2 regions of the Pseudoalteromonas sp. NCCP-2140 genome follow, and region 2 is predicted to be linked to the other one. Evidence: predicted binding sites of a transcription regulator. Region 2 holds the regulator's gene; the other holds the start of a gene.
The links. The regulator MetJ, encoded in region 2, represses methionine synthesis genes. The targets are predictions, from matches to a motif close to TAGACGTCTAGACGTCTA.
Positions count from the first base shown of each region.

Region 1: metK (methionine adenosyltransferase) is a predicted target of MetJ. The motif match lies at 10,760-10,777, and genes of this name have one in related genera.

Region 1 is NZ_BRCZ01000003.1:211,445-224,144, reverse strand. Features, by position in the region: gene NFU46_RS07660 (general secretion pathway protein GspB) at 1-101, shown strand, start outside; gene NFU46_RS07655 (HD-GYP domain-containing protein) at 121-1,329, opposite strand; gene putA (bifunctional proline dehydrogenase/L-glutamate gamma-semialdehyde dehydrogenase PutA) at 1,490-5,293, opposite strand; gene NFU46_RS07645 (winged helix-turn-helix transcriptional regulator) at 5,460-5,942, shown strand; gene NFU46_RS07640 (TIGR04211 family SH3 domain-containing protein) at 5,991-6,590, opposite strand; gene NFU46_RS07635 (CYTH and CHAD domain-containing protein) at 6,804-8,324, shown strand; gene NFU46_RS07630 (START domain-containing protein) at 8,362-8,970, shown strand; gene NFU46_RS07625 (diacylglycerol kinase) at 9,050-9,454, shown strand; gene metK (methionine adenosyltransferase) at 9,507-10,658, opposite strand; gene tkt (transketolase) at 10,925-12,700, shown strand, end outside.
Region 2 is NZ_BRCZ01000008.1:37,449-50,148, forward strand. Features, by position in the region: gene priA (primosomal protein N') at 1-659, opposite strand, end outside; gene rpmE (50S ribosomal protein L31) at 893-1,108, shown strand; gene NFU46_RS15295 (malic enzyme-like NAD(P)-binding protein) at 1,644-2,885, shown strand; gene metJ (met regulon transcriptional regulator MetJ) at 2,986-3,306, opposite strand; gene metB (cystathionine gamma-synthase) at 3,531-4,790, shown strand; gene metL (bifunctional aspartate kinase/homoserine dehydrogenase II) at 4,796-7,141, shown strand; gene NFU46_RS15315 (penicillin-binding protein 1A) at 7,226-9,730, opposite strand; gene NFU46_RS15320 (pilus assembly protein PilM) at 9,863-10,942, shown strand; gene NFU46_RS15325 (PilN domain-containing protein) at 10,930-11,502, shown strand; gene NFU46_RS15330 (type 4a pilus biogenesis protein PilO) at 11,492-12,097, shown strand; gene NFU46_RS15335 (pilus assembly protein PilP) at 12,094-12,630, shown strand; gene NFU46_RS15340 (type IV pilus secretin PilQ) at 12,617-12,700, shown strand, end outside.

The DNA of each region.
Region 1 (12,700 bases), on a different contig from region 2:
TCGGCGTGTTATCAGTCATTGAAATCACACCAGAGCAGAGCTTATTAAGCTACGATGGCTATGAGTTTACGTTAAAAGCATTACAAGACTGGCCTGAGTAGCCAGTCTTTAGTTTAAGGGCTAAGGTAGAATTGCACTTTTAAAAAAGCGGATCAGGTCGATGTTAAAGTCTCTCGGCCTGACTGCTGATTCTAAGCTATCGTGACAACGGCTGTTAGCCAAATCAATATCTTGCACTTCGGTATAGCGTGCATGTTTAGCGTTATAAAACACTTTAACTTGAGGTTTTAAAGGACTTGTAGGGTTACTGTGAGTGACCACACCTAATTTTTGGCTTTCAAGTTTCACTAAGGTGCCGACTGGGTGAACACCGATGCACTGAATAAACTTAGTGACTAGGTCTCCGTCAAAGCTATCTGGGCAGCCATCTTTAAGTATTTTAAAGGCCTTAATTGGCTCCATGCCTGCTTTGTAGACCCGCTCAGCGGTTAATGCATCATACACATCAACAATCGAGGCCATACGTACGTACAAGCTTATCTCTTCACCACTTTTACCAAATGGGTAGCCACTGCCGTCTAAGCGTTCGTGATGGAAGCCAGCTATATCAACAGCAATCCCGCTCAAGCCTGCTTGTTCTAAAATTTCTTTACTAAAACGAGCATGATCTTGAATAGCTTGGTACTCTTCGTCAGTTAACTTGCCAGGCTTATTGAGTATCTCATCGGGAATATTGATCTTGCCAATATCGTGAAGTAAAGCACCGGTCGCAAGCTCTTCAATAATGGCTTTTTCAATACCTAAGTGCTTAGCAAAAATACTCATCAAAATTGATACATTGATAGAATGCTCAAGTAGGTAAGCATCTTTTTCACGCATACGAGTGATACAGGCAAGCGCATCTTGATTACGAAAAACCGATTCAATAAAGCCACTTGCGAGTTCTTTAAAAGGGGCTATATCAATTTTGTTGCCATCGCGGATATCGTCAAAGGCTTTGCTTTGTAATGACCTTGCTTCGTTATATAAGCTGTTTGCTTTGCCCATTTCTGCCGACACACTGTGAGTGGTGTGCCAAGGATCGAATGCGGTCGTCTCGCCAACAGGTTGCGGATTATTTTGCTGCTCAACCACTTTATTCTCACTGTCTAAGGTCAGTGTTTTGTCTGGGTCTATTGCTATTTCTAATATGCCAGCCTTGATCAGCTTGTCTATGCTTCCCTGTGTTTTTACCCAACCTTGGTTTTTTATACGGATCTTGCCTGTTTGTTTTGTCACACTTTGGACAAACATGCCGGGCTTAAGTTGATTGATAGGGAGTGTTTTCAAAGCCTTTACTTCTAGTCGAATACATTACTATAAAACTAGCAGAAAATTTGTAGCTCGGTAAACAAGAATAATAAAAAGGTATCTGTAAAATCAAAAGCCCCCGCAAATGCGAGGGCTTTTAAGTAGCTCAGGAAAGTTTAATTTCCTTTAACTTATACGATTACTCGTCGTCTTCAACTAAGGTCATTAGTGATGTGTTACCACCTGAAGCGGTTGTATCAACACTGATTGTTTTCTCAGTTAGTAAGCGCTTGATTAGCGTGTCGTAGTACTCAGAGCTGATCACTGGCAGGATTGCACCTTTACGTTGTGCTAGCTGCTGGCTGAAGTAGCCTAAGCGTGATGAACGAGCTGCAACAACCGCACCTGCAAGGTGAGGGTGCGCCAAGATAGCTTGTAACTGATTAGGTTTAGCTACTTGGAATACACCTTCAGCGATACCTGTTGAGATAAACTTGTCTCTGAATGCAACTGCTTCGTCAAAGAATAACTCAGAAGCAACCGTGATTACTGTGTTACCAGCAGCAAGTGCTGTGATAATCGAAATTGCCCAGAAGTTAAATGACGTACTCTTATCAGCATAACAAACCACACAGCCACGAGGCTCTAAGTGAAGTGTGTTTGACTCACCCGTTGGTCCAGGTAACACAGTGTGCTTACGCATGTGTTTTTCAAGACGGTTAAGTTGCGCACGGGCATCAGCTAGCGTTAATGCTAAATCATCTGCAAGCTCGTCGATAATTTCTACAGTCGCTACTTTTGCAAGTAATTGACGTACAGCAGAAACTCGGTCGTTCAGTGGTGTTGCACGCCAGATTTTCTCGTCGCGTAATGAGTTATCCATTAGCGTAGCAACCTGCTCAGCTGCACCTGAATAGTGGTGAGTATCTAACTCATCAGGTGTTAGGTTTGTCATTTGTACGTTATCTGGTGATGCTTTTTCTTTCACTAGACGTTGTAGGTAGTTAGGGCCACCCGCTTTAGGACCAGTACCAGATAAACCACGGCCACCGAAAGGTTGTACGCCAACAATCGCACCGATCATATTACGGTTGATGTAAACGTTACCTGCACGTGACATTTTCGCTAGGTATTCACAGCGCTCTTCGATACGCGAATGCACACCCATTGTTAAGCCAAAGCCTGTGCCATTGATTTGGTCAATCACGTTATCAAGCTCTGTGCCTTTAAAGCGGATGATATGTACACATGGGCCAAATACTTCGCGCTTAAGTACAGATAAATCTTTGATTTCGTATAAACGAGGTGCAAAGAAGTAAGCACCATTTTCATTGTTATCAGGAATAGCACACTCATAGTGAAGTGTCGCATTACCTTTTAAGTATTCAACATGGTCATTTAAATTTTTCAGTGCTTTTTCGTCGATAACAGGACCGATATCCGTTGAAAGCAATGACGGGTCGCCAACGTGAAGCTCTTTTAAAGCACCTTTGATCATCTCAATGATGCCATCAGCAACGTCTTCTTGTAAGAATAATACACGCAGTGCAGAACAGCGTTGACCAGCACTTTGGAAGCCTGAACTGATCACATCGTCAACAACTTGCTCTGGTAGAGCGGTTGAGTCAACGATCATACAGTTTTGACCACCAGTTTCAGCGATAAGCGGTACTTGAATATCATTACGCGCAGCAAGTGTTTGCGAAATAACAGTACCTGTTTCTGTAGAACCTGTGAACATAACAGCTTGAATGCGCTCGTCAGGAACGATAGTTTTACCTACTTCGCTACCACGAGCAATAACAGGTTGTACAACGTGCTCTGGTAAACCTACAGATAGCATCAGTTCAATGGTACGAAGTGCGATTAAGCTTGTTTGCTCAGCAGGTTTAGCAATAACTGTGTTACCAGTCACGATTGCTGCAGCTACTTGACCTAAGAATATTGCAAGTGGGAAGTTCCATGGGCTGATACATAAGATCACCCCACGTGCTTCAAAGCGCTCATCTTCAGAAAGTTCTTCAGCGCGTGCTGCGTAGTAGCGGCAGAAATCCACTGCTTCACGAACTTCATCGATACCATCTTGCGTTACTTTACCTGCTTCTTTGATACATAGTGCCACTAACTCATCGTGATGACGCTCTAAGATGTCAGCAACACGACGTAGTAAGTTTGCGCGCTCTTTTACTGGCGTTTGTGACCATGACTCAAATGCTTTTTCTGCATTTTCTAAAAGAGCAGTCATTTCGTCAGAAGATTGTAGTTTCACATGACCAATGATTTCTTTGTGATTTGCAGGGTTCTTCACAGGAAGAGAGCCTTCTGGCACATCGCTTAATTCAATGCGGTGCTCAGCAAACCAGGTATCAAGGTTTCCTTTAAATGGTGTGATTACATTGATATCAGTTAAGTCCATGCCTTTTGAGTTAGCACGTTCTTCGCCATATAAATCAATAGGCATCTTAATTTGCGTGTTGTACTTGTTACGTAAACCTTGCAGTGTTTCTACAGGGTCAGGTAATAGTGACTCAACAGGCTTTGTGGTATCAACAATCGCATTTACGAATGATGAGTTAGCACCGTTTTCTAATAAACGACGTACTAAGTAGGCAAGTAGATCTTCGTGTTGACCCACTGGTGCGTAAACACGACATTGAATTTTCTCTTGGGTTACGATTTGGTCGAATAACGACTCACCCATACCGTGTAGGCGTTGGAATTCAAAACCTTCGTTATCACCTTTTGCAACTTCTAAGATTGTTGCTGCAGTGTAGGCATTGTGTGTAGCAAATTGCGGGTACAGTACATCACGTGCTTCAAGTAATTTGATAGCACAGGCTTTATAAGAAACGTCAGTGGTCGCTTTACGTGTAAATACTGGGTAATGATCTAAACCATCTTGTTGAGTGGTTTTGATTTCTGTATCCCAGTATGCACCTTTTACAAGGCGAACCATTAGTTTACGACCAACGCGACGAGCTAGCTCTGCAACCCACTCAACGACAAAAATAGCACGCTTTTGGTATGCTTGAACTGCTAAACCAAAGCCGTTCCAGTTACCTAAATCGTCATCACTGAATACCGCTTCAATAACATCTAAAGAGATATCTAAACGATCAGCTTCTTCAGCATCAACAGTAAAGCCGATATCGTAGCTTTTCGCTGCAAGCGCAAGTTCTTTTAACTTAGGTACGATTTCAGCAATAACACGTTCACGATGTGTGAATTCATAACGTGGGTGAATCGCAGAAATTTTAACTGAGATACCAGGGCTCTTGATTGGACCACGGCCATTTGCTGCTTTACCAATCGCGTGGATAGCTGTCATGTAGCTGTTGAAGTAACGCTCTGCATCTTTCATTGTGCGTGCGCCTTCACCTAGCATATCGTATGAGTATACGTAGCCTTTTTGCTCTTTATCGGCTGCACGTTCAATTGCTTCGTCGATAGTACGACCCATAACGAATTGCTTACCCATGATCTTCATCGCGAAGTTCACAGATTTACGAATAACAGGCTCACCTAAACGACCAATTGTTTTCTTAAGAACACCGAATTGCTGCTCTTTTGACTTGTCGCTGTAGTTAACCATTTTACCGGTTACTAACAGACCCCAAGAAGAGGCGTTTACAAATAAAGAATCGCTGCTACCTAAATGCGAGCTCCAGTCACCTTTAGCAAGTTTGTCACGAATTAGTGACTCTTGCGTTGCTTTATCTGGAACACGTAATAGTGCTTCTGCAAGACACATTAATACAACGCCTTCCTCACTTGAAAGTGAGAATTCATTTAATAGTGCATCTACACCGCTTTGACCATCCTGATCGCGACGGATATTTAAAACCATTTGACGAGCACGTTCCCACGCTCGGCTACGCGCTTTCACGCCTACTTCAGCCAAAGGCAAAATATGATCAATAACCGCATTTTCGTCAATACGGTAGAAATCACGGATCTTTTGTCTAATTGGACATTCAGTTGTCAAATCGCCATTAAATAGCATATGTAACCCTCTGGTATGTGGAGTCTAGAAATGAACTTATTGCATTTCTTACCATTGATATAATTCGTGCATTCTAATTAAAATCCAGCAGAATATGCTGGTTAAATTTTTCGATTTACGATAATTTACAGGGCATACCGTTAACTTAGCCGCATAAAATTCTGTTATGACCAGTCCGAATAGATTACGAATGTTAGATCGCATCGATTTAGCAATTTTAGACGCTCTGCAAAAAAATGGCAGAATATCGAACGTAAACCTCGCAAAACAGGTAAATCTGAGCCCAAGCCCGTGTCTAGATCGTGTAAAACGTTTAGAGCAAGAAGGCTACATCGAAGGCTATTACGCAAAGCTTAGCGAAGCAAAGCTTAACCAGAGCTTGTTAGCACATGTGCAGGTATCGTTAGTGACCTCGAATACATCGGTATTTAAAGTCTTTCGTGAATATATTTTAAATATTCCACAAGTGGTTGAATGCGACATGGTTGCTGGTGGCTATGACTACTTATTAAAAGTACGAGTCTCAGATATGGATGAATACCGCCAAGTGCTGGGGGATTTAGTTGATATCCCAGGGGTAGGTACGCATCACACCTATATGGTGATCGAAAAAATTAAACAAGATACCGGACTAAGGTTCGATATATAGATACAAAAAAAGCACCATCAGGTGCTTTTTTATTGACTAATTAGTGGCTTATGCCCAGCCGTCGTAACGTTTACGGCGAGATAACACCACGGTTAAGATAATACCTAACAGTAAGCCGATAAATGCAATTGCGCCGCCATATGTAAGTAGCTGACGCTTCTCTTTAGCACTGGCTGTTTGCTTTGCATTGCGCTCAGACTCAATGGTGTTCTTAAGTGTTTCGATTTGCTTGCTAAGAGCTAGGTTTTGCTCTGTTAGTGATTTGTTCTGCTCTTGTAGTTGTGGCAACTCAATTTCAGCTTGGCGAAGCTGCTCTTGCATTACCGTCATGTCGTTATTCAGCGCTTGAAACTGTTGTTGAATACCCGCGTTTTCAGTAACAAATTTTGACTCTACCCAACCTTCACGATCTTTATCATCACGAATTTTAAAGTAGCCATTATCTTCACCTGACAACAACACAACTTGCGTACCTGCATCGACTGAGCCCAAAATGCGGTAGTTTTTGCTTGGGCCTGAGTGCATAAAGGTATACAGGTTATCGACTATGTAGGCGGTGTTTTGGCTGTCGCTGCTTGGCGCTTCTTCTGCGTAGCTAATAAAAGAGGTGGCCGCAAGGAGCAACCCAAAAATACACTGTTTTAACATCAATCTACCTTGTTAATGTGATCTTGCCTAGAAGTGGCTAAATTTATAATTTCTTTATGTATAGAGATAGTAGGGATTTCAACTATTAATAGCAAGGCTGATATTGTAATCCGTGCGTGGGCTTAACCGCAAAAAACAGGAAAAAATTTGCATTAACAGTCTGCTTTGTTTATTTTGAGCACTTATTTATTTTAAATGTACTCCGCAAAGCGAATGGATACTGAGATAGAACTGAAGTTTTTGGTGTCAGATGCCGTTGTTCCACTGATCCCCGCATTAATTACCCAATTTGCAAAAACCGTTACCAATAAACCGTCACGCAATTTACAAAATGCTTATTACGATACGCCAAGCCGAGAACTACGTGCTTTAGATATTGGCCTTCGTACTCGCTGTTGCGATGGTGAGTGTGAGCAAACCATCAAGCTTGCCGGCGAAGTGGTTGGCGGCTTACATCAGCGCCCAGAATACAATTTACCACTGTCAGGTAACCGCCCCGATTTACTCGCATTTGATGCTGCTATTTGGCCGCATGGTATGCAAGTGACTGGTATTGCAGAAAACCTATACCCAATTTTTAGCACTAACTTTATACGCCGTACTTGGTTACTCGAAACCGAAAATGGCGCAAAAATTGAAGTGGTATTAGATAAAGGTGAAGTTGCTGCGTCGGGTCAGGTTGAGCCAATCTCTGAACTTGAAATCGAACTGATTGAAGGTAGTCGCAATGAGTTGTTTGCTTTGGCAGATAAACTGGTAAGTGAAAGCAACGTTCGCTTAGGGCTCTATTCTAAAGCTGCTCGAGGTTATCGTCTTGCAGATGACAAACCATTAAAAGCAAGTAAATCAATTGGCTTTGTGCCACTAAAACGTGGTGCAACCCAAGAACAAGCTTTAGTAGAAAGCATTAACTACGCGATTCGCTTTGTACAAAAACATGAAGCCTGCTACTTCATAAAACCAAGCTTAAAAACCCTTAAGCGTGTCACAGACGGTATTCGTTTAATTCGCCATACATTTTGGCTGTTTGACGATATTGTTAGTAAAGACGATACCGACTCATTGCGTACAGAGTTAAAGTGGTTATTGAGCGAATTAGCGTGGGTTGAAAATGCTATTCAGCTAAAAACCTACACATCTAAGCGCCACGCATACTACAAAAAAATCAACAGTGCGCCTGAGCTCACACAAGTTATTAATGACTTAAAAGAGTTACAGCCAAGCATTGATGATATTGAAACTCTTTTTCATAGCACCCGATACAACCGCTTATTATTACAATTAACAACCTGGTTAATTGAAAAACAATGGCGAAAATCATGGGGGCAGGCTGAGTTTCAGGCTGCAGAAAAACCAGTTGCCGATATTGCTAAGCGTTTATTTGCTAAAGATTGGCACGACATGCACGAGCTTATTCCTGAGCAGCAAGTGTTTACAGATAAAGACTATTTGGCACTACGCACCCGCCTTGAAAACTCATTACTCAGCGGCAACTGCTTAGGTGCCTTGTTCGATAAAGAAGACAGAAATGAGTTCCGTATGCCGTGGGTTGATATCTCCCATGGTATTTATGAGTTAAGCACCCTTGAGTACTTAAAGCAGTTATGCGCAGGGCAAGACGACTTAGAGCTGACAAAAATTCAATCATGGCTTGATCAAAAGTCAGAGTTTTTGGTCAGTGCGATGGAGCAAAGTCGCCACGCGTCATTTAATACAGACCCTTATTGGTTTTAAATAAATGCGCTTGTGCCTATGGATAGGGTTAGCATGTTTGAGTCTCTCGGCAGTCGCTAACCCTATTGAATGGCAAACCTATAAACAGCAAGACGGCATAAAGGTTAGCTATAAAAAGCACGAAACTGGCATTATCGAAATTAATGCTTCTGTGCTGGTAAAAAACGCCAAGGCCAGTGACTTTATGGCATTGCTCAGTGATACCGACAACGCCGAAAACTGGCTCGAAAATGTCAAAAGCGTGACGCTAATGGAGCGCTTAAGCCCTTCAGAAACCCTTGTTTATACCCACTTTAATTCGCCTTGGCCGGTATCAGATAGAGATTTAGTCAGTTACTCTTGTTATCACGCTTTAGATGAGCACAAATCCGAGTTACAAATCAAAAGCCAACCTTATGCAAAAGCCGAAGTCTCTGGCGTTGTGCGAATTAAAGACCTCACCGCCTATTGGCGTTTAGAGCAGCAACAAAGTAATTTGTTGGTCAGCCATCAAGCCTACGCAGACCCAGGTGGTTCCATTCCGCATTGGTTAAGTAACAAGGTATCGCTAAAAAGCGTTTATAAAACGCTACAAGCACTGAGAGAACAATTAACTAATAATCAGTTTTCCCGCGCAAACACCAGCAGTATTCCAGGTGATTGCTAGTTTTTAATCAAGCGTATTTGGGTGACAGAGTAAGAATTTATCATTATGATCAGGCTAATTCTGAGCGGGTAGGTAAAAAATGAAAGAACCAAAAATTCCCCTAGTTAATAAGCCAAATGGTATTGGCTTTGGGCGTATTTTAAAAGCAACCAAGTGTTCTATTAAAGGCTTTAAAGCGGCATTTAAAGAAGAGTCTGCATTTCGTTCTGAAATCTATCTAGGGGTGTGTTTATTACCCTTGTCAGTGGTTCTTGCGCAGTCATTAAATCATTGGTTAGTGTTGTTTATTCCTTACTTGTTATTATTAATTGTTGAGTTACTGAACTCGTCGATAGAAGCGCTCACTGACCGAGTAGGGATTGAGTATCATGTATTATCGGGACGAGCTAAAGATATGGCTTCTGCGGCAGTGACATTGAGCTTGCTAATTCTAGCCTTAGTTTGGGGTGTCGCAGTTTACGAAAAGATAGTTACCTACCTTTAAATCAGACACAAAAAAAGCGCCAAAAGGCGCTTTTTTCATTTTATCTAACCTATTACAGGCCAGCAGCTGCGCGAAGTGCGTCTGCTTTGTCTGTACGCTCCCAAGGGAACTCATCACGACCGAAGTGACCGTATGCCGCAGTCGGTTGATAGATAGGACGCTCAAGATCAAGCATTTGGATTAAGCCGTAAGGGCGTAGGTCGAAGTGCTCACGTACTAATTCGATTAGACGCGCTTCTTCTAATTTACCTGTACCAAATGTCTCGATGCTGATAGATGTTGGCTCTGCAACACCGATAGCGTAAGAAACTTGTAGCTCACATTTGTCAGCAAGGCCTGCAGCAACCACGTTTTTAGCAACGTAACGAGCAGCATATGCAGCTGAACGGTCAACTTTTGATGGATCTTTACCAGAGAAAGCACCACCACCGTGACGAGCCATACCACCGTATGTATCAACGATGATTTTACGACCTGTAAGACCACAGTCACCCATTGGGCCACCGATTACGAAACGGCCAGTTGGGTTGATGAAAAACTTAGTTGCGCTTGAGATTAGCTCTGCAGGAAGAACCGGCTTAATGATCGTTTCCATTACCGCTTCAACTAAGTCGTTTTGTGAGATTGAATCACAGTGTTGAGTTGAAAGAACAACGGCATCAATACCAACAGGCTTGCCATTTTCGTATGCAAACGTTACTTGAGATTTTGCATCTGGGCGTAACCAGTTAAGCTCACCGCTTTTACGAACTTCAGCTTGACGCTGAACTAGACGGTGTGAGTAAGTGATTGGTGCAGGCATTAAAACGTCAGTTTCATTACATGCGTAACCAAACATTAGACCTTGGTCACCAGCACCTTGCTCTTCAGGGCGAGCACGGTCAACACCTTGGTTGATGTCTGGAGATTGTTTACCGATAGTGTTTAAGATCGCACAAGAGTCAGCATCGAAACCCATGTCTGAGTGCGTGTAACCGATTTCACGTACTGTTTTACGTGTGATTTCTTCGATATCAACCCAAGCGCTAGTTGTGATTTCACCACCAACCATCACCATACCGGTTTTAACGTAAGTCTCACATGCAACACGGGCATGAGAATCTTGTTCAAGGATAGCATCTAGAACCGCGTCAGAGATTTGGTCCGCGATTTTATCCGGATGACCTTCAGAAACAGATTCAGAAGTAAATAAATGTTTTGCCATTGTATTTCTGCTCACAAATATTGCGCTTCACAAACGTCGGTAATAGCGCTAAAAAATTAAGGGGCGTATTTTATCTAAAACAAATATGTTTGCATAGTAATTTTACGCCTAGACGTCTATTTAAAATTACTAATAACGTATTGTTCTTAACAAACGCCCATAATTGGTGCATTTAATGCGGATTTTTAATTGCACTGTACCCTTACAATAAGTAAGAATGGGGCTTCATAAACAACCAGCGCAAATACATAAAGGTAGGAGAATTCATGCCATCACGCAAAGAACTTGCAAATGCTATTCGCGTCTTATCAATGGACGCAGTACAACAGGCCAAATCTGGTCACCCTGGCGCCCCTATGGGCATGGCAGATATCGCAGAAGTACTATGGCGCGATTATCTAAAGCACAATCCAACGAATCCAGAGTGGGCAGACCGAGATCGATTTATTCTTTCGAATGGCCACGGTTCAATGCTGATCTATTCTCTACTGCACTTAAGTGGCTATGACTTACCACTAGAGGAAATTAAAAACTTCCGTCAAATGCACTCAAAAACACCAGGTCACCCAGAGTATGGATATGCACCAGGTATTGAGACTACTACGGGTCCATTAGGTCAAGGGATCACAAATGCAGTGGGCATGGCAATTGCCGAAAAAGCGCTAGCTGCACAGTTTAACCGTGAAGGCCACGATATTGTTGATCACTTCACGTATGCATTCATGGGCGATGGCTGTTTAATGGAAGGTATTTCACACGAAGCCTGTTCATTAGCCGGTACATTAGGCCTAGGTAAACTAGTTGCATTTTGGGATGACAACGGCATCTCAATTGATGGTGAAGTAGAAGGTTGGTTCAGCGATGACACACCAGCGCGCTTCAAAGCATATGGCTGGCACGTAGTAAGCGATGTTGATGGTCATAACCCTGATGCAATTCGCGCCGCTATCGAAGAAGCGCGTAGCATCACTGATAAGCCATCATTAATCTGTTGTAAAACAGTGATTGGTTACGGTTCACCTAATAAATCAGGTAGCCATGATTGTCACGGTGCGCCACTAGGTGAAGACGAAATCAAAGCATCTCGTGAGTTCCTAGGTTGGACTGGCGATGCATTTGAAATCCCAGCTGATATCTACAGCGAGTGGGATGGCAAAGAAAAAGGTAAGCAACTAGAAGCAAGCTGGGACGAAAAGTTTGCAGCTTATGAAAGTGCACACCCAGAACTTGCTGCTGAGTTTAAACGCCGTACAAATGGTGAGTTACCAGCTGACTGGGCTGAAAAGTCACAAGCCTACATTGAAGAGCTACAAGCAAACCCAGCAAACCCAGCAACACGTAAAGCATCACAAAATGCATTAAACGCGTTTGGTCCGTTACTACCAGAATTCATGGGTGGCTCTGCTGACCTTGCAGGTTCTAACTTAACACTTTGGGATGGCTCAAAAGGCCTAGAAGCAAACGATGCAAGCGGTAACTACATTTTCTACGGTGTACGTGAATTTGGTATGTCAGCGATTATGAATGGTATTGCATTGCACAAAGGCTTTATTCCTTACGGTGCTACCTTCTTAATGTTCATGGAATACGCACGTAACGCAGTACGTATGGCGGCATTAATGAAGCAGCCAAGCATCTTCGTTTACACGCACGATTCAATTGGTCTAGGTGAAGATGGTCCGACGCACCAACCAGTAGAGCAAATCGCAAGCATGCGTTTGACGCCTAACCTAGTGAACTGGCGCCCATGTGACCAAGTTGAGTCAGCGATTGCATGGCAACAAGCAATTGAGCGTAAAGATGGCCCAACATCACTGATTTTCACTCGCCAAGGCCTTGAGCAACAAACGCGTACTGCACAGCAGTTAGCTGATGTGAAAAAAGGTGGTTACGTACTTAGCTGTGACGGTGAGCCAGAGCTTATCCTTATTGCAACAGGTTCTGAAGTACAGCTTGCACAAGATGCCGCTGCAGAACTTCGTTCACAAGGTAAAAAAGTACGCGTGGTATCTATGCCTTCAACTGATTTATTTGATGAACAA
Region 2 (12,700 bases):
TCAAGCAAAAAGCTGGTAAAGCCACGAGCTTGGTTAATGCTGGTGCAGGCAACAGCTTGCTCTTTATTAAGCACTGGTTTGCTACCAACACTCGGCGCGCGTTGCTGCCATTGGTTATCATGTTCAATAAATTGAGTGATCAGTTCTTTATCGAGCAGACTGTCGATGGTTTTTTTGGTAAATCCGAGTGCTTTTAATTCTGTAACCGATGATTTGCCTGATTCGGCTAGCTGTTTTAATAAACTCAACTGGGTTTTTGCTTTCAGCGACGGCAGCTTTGCACCTTTATCGGTCAGCTCAACCATGTTAATGCTGGTTTTATCTGGGCATTCGCCTTGTCTTAATGCAGCCGGAAGTGCCGTATGAATGGTCTCGCCCAATGGGTAACAGTAGTAGCGTGCTGTGAATTTTAGTAATGCTAAGTGTTGCTCAGATAACACTGGCGTGTCGTCTATAACATCAATAATCGGCTTGATTTTGTCAGCGGGAACATCGGTTGATGTTTTAAGAGCCAAGACCACGGCAACCTTTTTTTGGCTACCAAATGGCACGCGAACGCGCATACCTGGCTTTAACTCAGGGCTATGCAGCAGCTGTTCAACTTTATAATCGAAGGTACGCTGTAAAGGGACTTTTATGGCAACTTCTACAAAGTGCATAACAACTCAACTGAAACAAAGATAGAAAGATAATGTACTAAAATTGCAGTTAAAAACCTACCAACAAATACTGAACAACAGACCACTTGGTTATTTTTTTAGCGAAAGATGTATTTAAAGCTTGTCGTAAGGCTTCTTGAGCTATAAAATACGCGGCCTATTAATTGTATTAACTGCGTATGGTGCCAGACTTCGGGTTTGGAGAGCGATACGGCCTTAACTAGAGGTTCCCTATGAAAGAAGGTATTCACCCTAAGTACGAAGCTATCACTGCAACTTGTTCATGTGGTAACAAATTCGAAACTAGCTCAACTCTTTGTAAAGACATCCACTTAGACGTATGTTCTGAGTGTCACCCGTTTTACACTGGTAAGCAAAAGATTTTAGACACTGGCGGCCGTGTTGATCGTTTCAACAAGCGCTTCGGTGCACTTAGCAGCAAGAAGTAATCTCTGCTGTTTAGTTAAAAAAAGCACCTTAGGGTGCTTTTTTTATGCCTAAAATTCACAAAACTCTTTATTAACATTGCTAGTCACTCATCATCTTCACTTATGTATCTTGCATAACTATTTCTGGCTGTTATGCCCATTATGTCGCTAATTTTGCAGACAAAGTGCCACCCCTTGGCTATATTCTTTTTTGTATAAACTTTCATAAAAGTTATTAAAAATAATAAATTTAAATAACTTTGTGAGTAAATGCAGTGAACTTCGTTGAAATGGCTATTTTGGGCTAATTTCGGCTAATTGCAGTGTACGTGCGTATAAAATACAAAAACACGTGCTTAAAAGGTCATAAATAGGTGAATTTTTATGTCTGATTAATCGCAACTATGCGCAGAAACTGTTGGGAAATCCTTTAAAATTAAGCGATATAGCATATAACAGGATAGACCTGATAATACTTGGAATTTTTATACATTACAGGTATCGTACTGATGCAAGCTCTCTCACTTTTTAACTTTTTGCAGGATACTATCGCGTTATGTCAGATTTTCGTGAACAAGCATTACATTACCACGCTCACCCCGTTCCAGGTAAAATTAGTGTTGAACTAACCAAGCCAGCCGAAACGGTTAACGATCTCGCTTTAGCTTATAGCCCAGGTGTGGCTGAACCAGTCCGTGAAATTGCTGCTGATCCAGCAAATGCCTATAAATACACAGGCAAAGGTAACATGGTTGCGGTTATTTCAAACGGTACCGCAATTTTAGGTTTAGGTAACTTAGGTCCGCTTGCATCAAAACCTGTAATGGAAGGTAAAGCGTTACTATTCAAACGTTTTGCTGGCCTTGACTCAATTGATATTGAAGTTAAACACCGCACAACAGAAGATTTCATTAATACGGTTGCTAACATCGCTGATACGTTTGGTGGTATCAACCTTGAAGATATTAAAGCGCCAGAGTGCTTTGAAATCGAAAAAGCGCTTATCGAGCGCTGTGATATTCCAGTTTTCCACGATGACCAACATGGTACAGCTATTGTGACTGCTGCTGGTATGCTTAACGCCCTTGAAGTGCAAGGTAAAGATATCGAAGATGCTATCATCGTATGTTTAGGTGCCGGTGCTGCTGCTGTTGCTTGTATGGAGCTTTTAATTAAGTGTGGCGCACTGCGTGAACACATTTATATGCTTGACCGTAAAGGTGTGATCCATACACGTCGTGATGACTTAAACGAGTATAAGCAATTATTTGCTAACAATACCGATAAGCGTACATTACAAGATGTTATTGCTGATGCTGACGTATTCGTTGGTGTATCAGGTCCTAACCTGTTAACAGCAGATGATCTTAAGCTGATGGCTGATAAGCCAGTCGTGTTTGCATGCTCAAACCCAGATCCTGAGATTGCTCCAGAAGTTGCACACAGTGCGCGTAACGATTTAATTATGGCAACGGGTCGTTCAGATTTCCCTAACCAAGTAAATAACGTGCTTTGTTTCCCATTCATTTTCCGTGGTGCGTTAGATGTTCGTGCAACGGCAATTAATGATGAAATGAAAATTGCTGCAGTTCACGCAATTCGTGGTATCGCGAAAGAGCCTGTACCAAGTGAAGTATTAAAAGCAGCTGGCGTTGAGTCACTTGAGTTTGGTGCTGAGTACATCATTCCTAAGCCTATGGATCCGCGTTTATTACCACGTATTGCACGTGCTGTTGCTGAAGCAGCAGTAGAGTCGGGTGTAGCGCAAATCGACATGCCAGAAGATTACATGCGTTAAACTTAATTAGCTATTAGGTATATCGCGCAATAAAAAACTCAGCCTAGGCTGAGTTTTTTTATATCTGCGATTATCGGCGGTGATCCGATGGCCGAAATACTTATTCTGAATCAAGCACTGGGATATCTAACCCCATTTCTTGCATAATTTTTTTAACTTCTTCAGGTACCTTTTCAGGGTTGTCTTTACGTAGGTCGTCATCATTTGGTAATGGTTGACCTGTAAAAGCATGTAAGAAAGCTTCACACAATAACTCACTGTTCGTCGCATGACGCAGGTTATTGATCTGGCGGCGTGTACGCTCGTCAGTTAATACTTTTAATACGTTGAGTGGGATTGATACGGTAATCTTTTTTACTTGTTCTGATTTTTTACCGTGTTCTGCATATGGGTGAATGTATTCACCGTTCCATTTAGCCATAAGTTGTTTCGTTGCCTCGGTTGTCAGTGATTTACGCCTTATTCACAGCGCAAGATGCGGAAATTCTATCTCTTTAAAAAAGATAGTCAAATACTAGTTATTTAGCCATCTAGTGGTGTAAATGTATAAACTTCTATGTGTGAGCCATAAATGCTTTGACTTCTCATATTTGATCATCTAACCTTTTAGACGTCTAAACATCCAATTTAAGAATAGGTGATGAAATGAGCGAAAAAAATAAAGCGACGATTGCTGTTCGTCACGGCATCGAAGCCGATAAACATCATGGTGCGGTTGTACCACCAATTTACTTATCAACCACCTATTCGTTTGCTGATTTTGATACTAAGCGCCAGTATGACTATGGTCGCAGTGGTAACCCAAATCGCGATATCTTAGCTGAAACCTTAGCTGAGCTTGAAGGTGGTGCTAGAGGTATTATAACTGCAACAGGTATGTCTGCTGTGCATTTAGCTACTCAGCTATTAAACAGTGACGATACGTTAGTGATCCCACATGACTGTTATGGCGGTAGTTACCGTTTATTCACCTCGCTTGAAAAACGTGGCCTGTTAAAACTGAAAGTTTTGGATTTAACTAAAACTGAAAATCTCCAAGAAATTTTAGCGATTAAACCTAAGTTGATTTGGATTGAAACGCCAAGTAACCCAATCTTGCGTTTAACAGATATTAAAGCAATTACTAGTATTGCTAAGCAGTGTGGTGCTTTGGTTGCGGCTGACAACACCTTCTTATCACCTGCATTACAAAACCCCATTGAGTTTGGTGTTGATATTGTTGTGCACTCAACCACTAAATACATCAATGGTCACTCTGATGTAGTGGGCGGTGCAGTGATTGCTGCAACGCAAGAGCTAGGCGACGAACTTGCTTGGTGGGCGAATAATATCGGTATTACTGGTGCACCATTTGACAGCTACTTAACGCTTCGTGGTTTACGTACTTTAAATGTACGCCTAAAGCAGCACCAAGAAAATGCCTTTGCCATTGCTGAGTATTTAGAAAGCTCACCTTATGTAAGCCAAGTTTATTACCCAGGCCTTGCTTCTCACCCACAACATGAGCTTGCTAAAGCACAGCAACGTGGTTTTGGTGGCATGGTGAGCTTTGATATTAAAGGCGACATTAACGATGCTGCTGCGTTTTTAACTAGTCTTAAAGATTTTAGCCTTGCTGAGTCGCTAGGTGGGGTAGAAAGCTTGATTTGTCACCCTGCAACAATGACGCACGCAGGCATGGAGCCTAAAGCGCGCCTTGATGCCGGTGTGGGCGATACGCTGATCCGTATTTCTGTAGGTATTGAAGACGTAAAAGATCTCATTGCAGATTTAGACCGTGTTTTCAATTTAGTAAAACCAGGTCAAGGCCAGCAAGTTACAACAGCTGAAGCTAAGCAAACACAGCAAGATACACAGCAAAATGCGTCATTTAAGTTAACGCCAGCACATACGGCATTGTGGTAGAAGAAATGGTAAATATTGTTCATAAATTTGGTGGCTCAAGCTTAAGCTCGGCGGATCGTTATCATGCAGTAGCGAACATTGTTCTTGCGAATACTGAGCAGGGCGATTGCATTGTTGTGTCGGCATCGGGTAAAACAACCGATACCCTAGTAAAGCTTTGGCAAAGTTACCAGCAGCAAGATAGCCAAGCTGTTAGCGATATTCTATTGCTTATTGATAACAATCAACGGGCTTTAATTGAGCAGCTACTTACAGGTCAGAATAAACAACAGGCCTTGGCACAGTTAAAAGATGAACTTGCCGTATTAAATGAATTAATTAGTCTGCAGCAGTTACTTGAAGCACCTTTACTTGCTCATGGTGAAGTGTGGTCGGCGCGGTTATTGGCCGCTTACCTAAATCAGTTAGGTGTTGATGCGCAAGATGTTGATGCAAGGCAGTTATTTACTCTAAATGATGGTCAGCTTTTACATCAAAAAAACCAACAGCAATGCAGTGATGCGATTAGCAGAAAACATATCAACGTAGTAACGGGTTTTATAGCTTCAGATTGCCAAGGTAATACGGTGACATTAGGCCGTAATGGCAGTGATTACAGTGCCACCTTGTTAGCGAGTTATACTTTTGCTAAGCAAGTGTCTATCTGGACAGACACACAAGGGGTATTTAGTACTGACCCTCGTAAAGTTAAAAATGCAGTTAAGTATGCCAAGGTGTGCCGTGAGCAAGCTAACTTATTAGCGCGTTTAGGTAACCCAGTATTGCATGCAAAAACCTTGTCGCCGTTAAAAGACTCAGAAATCAAACTGGTGGTAAGAAGTAGTTTTGATTGTGATGCAACGCCAACCGAAGTAGTAAAAGAAGGTTACAGTAAAGCAAAGCGTTTTATTACTACCTTAGATAACATCGATTTATTACGGGTTGATAAACTAAGCGGTGGTGAAGTTGGTGAGCTTAGTCAGTTAATTCAACACAGCCTGCACCACTTTACTAAAGATGGCGATACTTACTTGTTAGTGCCAGGTCAAAGCACTCACCAAGTTGTAAGCCACTTAGCGGGCCGTGCAAATATTGTCGAGTCTAATTTAAGTGGTTGTGCAGTGGTTGCACCAACAGCTGATGTCATTGCGCTAACAGAGCAAGCAACAGCGCTTTTAAAAGAGCAAAGCATTCATCCTCGTTTTGTACAACAAGACGATAACTATGTGTTGATCTTAAACGATCAGGCAATTGACAGTGATGTTTTAACTCTTCTACATGACAAGCTGGTAAACAAAGGTCAAGAGTTGGCCATTATCGTTGCTGGCCTTGGTAATGTAGGCGAAGTGTTCTTATCGCAACTACAAGCTCAATTTGCTCGTTTATCTGCTCAGTACAAAGTAAAAGTAGTAGCTCTTTTACGCTCTAAACAAATGCTTTTTAGTGCCAGTGGTTTAAATACCGAAACATGGCAAGAGCAGTGGCACAATGAAGCGCAAAGCTACGATAAAGCTGAGTTATTAGCACGTATCAATGAGCTAGATTATGAGCACAAAGTAGTGATTGATATCACTGCCAGTGAGGCTTTTAGCCAGTTGTATCCTGATTTTGTAGAGCTTAACTGTCATTTGATCAGTGCAAACAAATATGCGGGTACCGCAGAAAATAGCTGGTATCAAAACCTACGCACTAATTTGGCTGAGCGAAACTTGTTGTGGCGTTATAACACCAGTGTGGGCGCAGGTTTACCGATTAACTTTGCTTTAGCTGATTTGCAAAATAGCGGAGACAGCATTAACCGTATTGAAGGGGTATTCTCGGGTACTTTATCGTGGTTATGTAGCAGTTACGATGGCAGCGTGCCGTTTTCAGATTTAGTGCTTCAAGCTCAGCAAATGGGCTATACAGAGCCAGATCCTCGTGAAGACTTATCTGGCCGTGATATGCAGCGTAAACTACTGATTTTAGCGCGTGATCTAGGCCTTGATTTAGAGCTTAATGACATTGCTTTAACACCTCTGATGCCTGAACAGCTTGCAGTAGGAAGCTGGCAAGATTTTCTTGCAAACAAACAGCTGCTCGATGAATTTATGACAGAAAAATCAGCGCAAGCTGCGGCAGAAGACAAAGTGGTGCGCTATACCGGTGCTATTACACTCGTTGATGGTAAGGTTCAGGCTCAAGTCGGTTTAGTCAATGTTGGCAAAGATGATGTATTAGCAAGCCTTAAACCGGGCGATAACATCTTTGTGATCAATTCACAGTGGTATACAGATAATGCATTGGTGATCCAAGGCCCAGGAGCGGGTAAAGAGGTCACTGCCGCTGGAGTTCACTCAGACCTATATTGGCTGGTAAATAACCTAAAATAATTTTGCTGATCTTAGTTTAAATAGCTAAGCAAAAAGCGCCCAGAAGGGCGCTTTTTTATTGTTTCAAAATAGCAATTCACTTATTTAGAACAACTCTTCTTCAGTGCTGAGCTTTTCTTCGAATACGTCTGTTGGTTGATCAATTACGTACTTGGTTGGTGCAGTGCCTTTAATGAAGTACTCAAAACGGCTGGTGTAGTCATTTTTATGGCTTAAAAGGCCTGTTGCTAAGTCGATACGAACCGATACCAAACCTTCAGGAGGCTCAATAGGTGATTCAGGCATGCCATCAAGGGCTGCACGCATAAAGTCGACCCATGCAGGTTGTGCTGTTTTAGCGCCAGATTCTGCACCTGATATTTGTGACTTATCGAGGTTATTATTATAAGTCGAACGACCAAGTGTGATACCTGGGTTATCAAAGCCAACCCATACCGAGGTCATTACATTGCGGTTAAAGCCACTGAACCAGGTATCAACAGAATCATTGGTGGTACCTGTTTTTCCTGCTAGATCACGGCGATCAAGCGCTTGTGCACGCCAGCCTGTCCCACTCCAGCCGGTTTTGTGAGTCCAGCTACCACCACCCCAAATTGCGCTGTGCATAGCTTGCGAAATTAAGAATGCATTTTGCTTTGAAATGATACGCGGAGCACAGCGTGGAGTGCTCACACTTTGTGCTTGATCCAATTGGTTATCATCTAGTGATGCAAACTCAGGTGTAACAACTTGCTCAGGTTCATCACAGGCAAATTCTGGCTCTGTTTTGAATAACACATTACCAGCAGAATCCTGAATTTCAGAAATAAAGTAAGGAGTAATTAAGTGGCCGCCATTGGCGAAAGTACTCATTCCGCGTGCTAGTTCAAGAGGTGTGATTGAGGCACTACCCAGGGCCAATGATTCGCTACGGTTAATATCACTATTTAAAAAACCAAACTTAAGCAGGTGATCAGCAGTACGCTCAAGGCCAACACCACGTAACAAGCGCACTGATATTACGTTTTTAGATTGAGCGAGTGCACGGCGAATACGAATAGGGCCATTATAAACTGCAGGGCTGTTTTTTGGACGCCATGCCACACCTTGGCTTCTATCCCACTGATTGATTGGCGCATCATTAAGAATAGAAGCGAGTGTATAACCACTTTCAAGTGCAGCTGAATAAATAAATGGCTTAATGTTTGAACCTACCTGGCGTTTTGCTTGAACTGCTCGATTGTATTGGCTTTGTTCAAAGCTGTAACCACCGACAATGGCTTTAATACGACCATCTTGTGGGTCAAGTGAAACAAGTGCGCTCGATGCTTCAGGTACTTGGCTAAGAATATAGCTATCATCAGCGTTCTTACGTAGCCAAATTTGCGCTCCCGCGGATAAAATTTCAGTAGCCGTTTTAGGTGGGAAGCTTTGACGGTAACGGGTAATATACTTACGTGCCCATTTTAAGCCATCCCACTCGATAGTCACTTGTTCACCGTTTTTTTGTAAAACATCAATTGATTGCTCAGCGACATTCGTCACTACACCTGCTAATAGTGGACCAAACTCTTTAACATCTTTTAATTTAGATAAGATCTCTTCTTGGCTAAGTGGACTTTCGTTTTCACTGTCCCATAACTGAGCTGCAGCGCCACGGTAGCCATGACGCATGTCGTAAGCGTGTAGGTTATCAACAATGGCATCTTGTGCCGCTTGTTGAATGTTTGAATCAACACTGGTGTAAACTTTGAAGCCTGAGTTATAAGCTCGTTCATGGCCATAACGCTCAACCATTTCAGCACGTACCATCTCAGAGATATAAGGGGCATACACTTCAATTTCTGCGCCGTGGAATTTAGCTGTGATAGGCGCGCTAGTCGCTTCATCGAATTCAGTTTGGGTAATGTATTTTTCAGTTAACATACGTCCTAAAACGACATTACGGCGGTTTTTAGCTCGTGCTGGATTACGAATAGGGTTAAGCGCTGAGGGAGCTTTCGGTAAGCCTGCAATCATTGCCATTTGCGCTAAGGTTAGCTCATTCAGGTCTTTGCCATAATAAACTTGTGCAGCTGCACCAATACCAAAAGCACGATTACCTAACTCAATTTTATTTAAATATAATTCGAGGATTTCGTCTTTACTTAATATACTTTCGATATGTAAAGCAATGAAGATCTCTTTGACCTTACGGATGTATGCTTTTTCTCTAGTTAAGAAGAAGTTACGGGCAAGCTGCATTGTTATCGTACTTGCGCCTTGTTTCTTTTCACCTGTAGATATGAGTACAATGGCCGAACGTACTATACCAATTGGATCGATACCGATATGCTCGTAAAAACGGTTATCTTCTGTTGCTAAAATCGCATCGATTAATGGTTGAGGAATTTGATCTATTGTAACGGGAATGCGGCGTTTTTCACCGAATTGGTTAATCAATAATCCATCTCGTGAGAAAACCTGCATAGGTGTCTGTAATTGAACGTCTTTTAAAACCTGTACGCTAGGAATATCAGGTTTAACGTAATAGTATAGACCAACTAAAGTGATTAGTCCTAAAAATGAGCAGATGATAATAAATTGTAAAGTTCGCTTTAATAAAATCACTTATATTTTCCCTAAATGGACTCCCAATTAGAATCGGAGACTGCTAGTATATATTGATTAAAAAATGAATAATATTTTTTCAGACAAAAATTATAACTTGTTTATTATTAAAACAAAGGCCAAGTTGCAAACATGCTAAGTCAGCTATTTAAAAAGCCTTCATCTATGATGGTAGGAATCGACATTGGGTCGCACTGTATTAAAGCAGTGTTGTTGCAAGAGACAGACGCGGGTATGCGGCTTGAAGCGTTAGCTATTGAACCTATGCCAAAAGGCGCTATGTCTGAGCGTTCTATTCAAGATATTGAAGCGATAGGTAATGTTATCGCTAAACTAAAAAGAAAAATTCCTAAATCAGCTCAAACCGCTGCCGTTGCCGTGTCAGGGCAAACAGTAATCACTAAGGTGATTTTTATGGATGTAACATTAACTGATGCTGAACTAGAGTCACAAATAGCGATTGAAGCTGATAGTTTAATTCCTTATCCCCTTGATGAAGTCAACATCGATTTTGAAAAACTCGCTATTAATGAAGCTGATCCAAGTAAAGTGAATGTATTGCTTTCAGCAGCGAGAACGGAGAGTGTACAAGCGCGAGTAGGAGCTCTAGAAGTTGCAAATTTAAAAGCCGGGGTTGTTGATGTAGAAAGTTATGCACTGAGCAGAGCTATGGATATTTACTATCAACAATTACCTAGTGACGCGTACAACAAGTGCGTAGCTGTGGTTGATATTGGCGCTGTACTAATGCTTGTAAGTGTAGTGCAAGAAGGCGAGACAATTTACACCCGTGACCAAGTATTTGGTGGTGACCAATATACCAACAGTATTGTTGCGTATTATAACAAGAGCTTTGATGAAGCTGAAATTGGTAAAACAACGGGTGACTTACCACCAAATTATACTTTCGAAGTTTTAGCTCCCTTCCAGACATCATTGTTACAACAAGTTCGACGCGCTGTGCAGATGTTCTTAACAACCAGTGGTAAAGACCAAGTTGATTACATTGTGCTTACAGGCGGCACAGCCATGATTGACGGCTTAGATAGGCTACTAATTGAGGAATTAGGCATTCACACTATAGTTGCTGACCCATTTGCCAACATTGAGATTTCGCCAAAAGTTGACCGCAATATGTTGCAGCGTCATCGCACTCAGTTTGCGATAGCTACAGGCTTGGCATTAAGGAGTTTTTCATCATGCCACATATAAATCTGCTGCCATGGCGCGAACAACAACGAAAAGACTCCCAGAATAAGTTTATTACTATACTGTTTGGTGTAGTTGTTGTTAGCTTCCTAAGTATGTATCTACTAAGCTCTTTTTATAGTGGTTTACGCGAAGGGCAAAATGTAAAAAATAACTTTTTAAATACAGAAATCGCTTTATTGAATCAACGTATACAAGAAATAAACGAACTCGATAAGAAAAAAGAAAACTTACAACAGCGAATGCGCCTCATCGAAGAGTTACAGAGTAACCGTAACCTAGGTACGCAAATTATGGATGAAGTCGCTAAAATTGTTCCTGCTGGCGTTTATTTAACTAAGCTTGAACGTCGTGATGACCGCATTCATGTAATCGGTCGCAGTGAATCAAATAACCGCTTATCAACAATGTTGCGCCAAGTTCAAGGTTCATATTTATTAGAGCGACCTATTATGCAAGGTATCGTTGCCGGTGAGCAAACCTCAAGATTGTTGAGTGATTTTAATATGGACTTTTACGTTAAGCCGTTTGATCAGATAGGTGAGGTGCGCAATGAACCTTGATATCAAAGCGTTAACTGAAATAGATTGGAATGAAATCGAACTCGAAAATATGGGCGACTGGCCCATTGCCGTAAAAGCAATATGTTGCGCCTTTGTTGCAGCACTGGTTTTATACTTTAGCTATAGCTTATTGGTGTCAGATGAAATTGCCAGTTACCATAGCTCCGTAGCCAAAGAAACTGAGCTTCGCCAAACATATAAAGCAAAATATGCTGTTGCGAGTAATTTAGAGATTTATCGTCAGCAAATGGTTGAAATGGAAGATAAATTCTCGCAACTTTTAAAACGCTTACCTACTTCAAACGAAACCCCAGGTTTGTTAGATGATTTATCTTATGTTGGCACCACCAGTGGTTTAACCTTTTTGAAAATTGGCTGGTTACCTGAAGTCGAAAAAGAGTTTTATACAGAACTACCTATCAAAATAGAAGTGGTAGGGACGTATCATGAGTTTGGTGAGTTCGTAGGCAAAGTTGCTCAGTTACCACGTATTGTGAGTTTGCATGACTTTACAATCCAAACGCTTGGTGATGGCGAACTCACTTTTAGTGTTGTTGCCAAGACTTATCGTTATGAAGGGGGGACTAAAAAATGAAGAAACTTCCCTTAATTATTGCCATGACTCTTGTGCTCAGTGCATGTAATGACGATACTTCAGAACAAAAAGAGTTTATTGATCAAGTAAAAGCAAGTACAACGCCTAAAGTTGAACCCATACCTGAGATCACTAAATTCGAGCATTTTGCATATAATGCCGGGAAATTACGCAGCCCATTTGTGGCGCCGAAACCGGAAATTATCCAAAGCAATTTAGTGCAAGTTAAAAACTGCTTACACCCCGATCCTAATCGTGTTCGCCAGCCACTTGAAAAGTACCCGCTAGATAACCTAGTAATGCAAGGGACTATTGGTCGTGTTGGTAATACGTGGGCGCTGATAAAAGCTGCAGACGATACGCTTTATCGAGTTACTGTAGGTAATTATATTGGTTTGTATCACGGTGAAATAAAACAAGTGCACGACAATTATATAGAATTATTAGAATTAATCCCTGATGGGGCTGGTTGTTGGAAAGAGCGTCTGACTAAGCTAGAAATGTTAGAGGCGAATACAAATGGTGCAAGTTAATCTTATGAAAGGTAAAAAGAAGATGCATATAGGAATGGCATGGTTAAAACACATGCATAAATTCATGTTA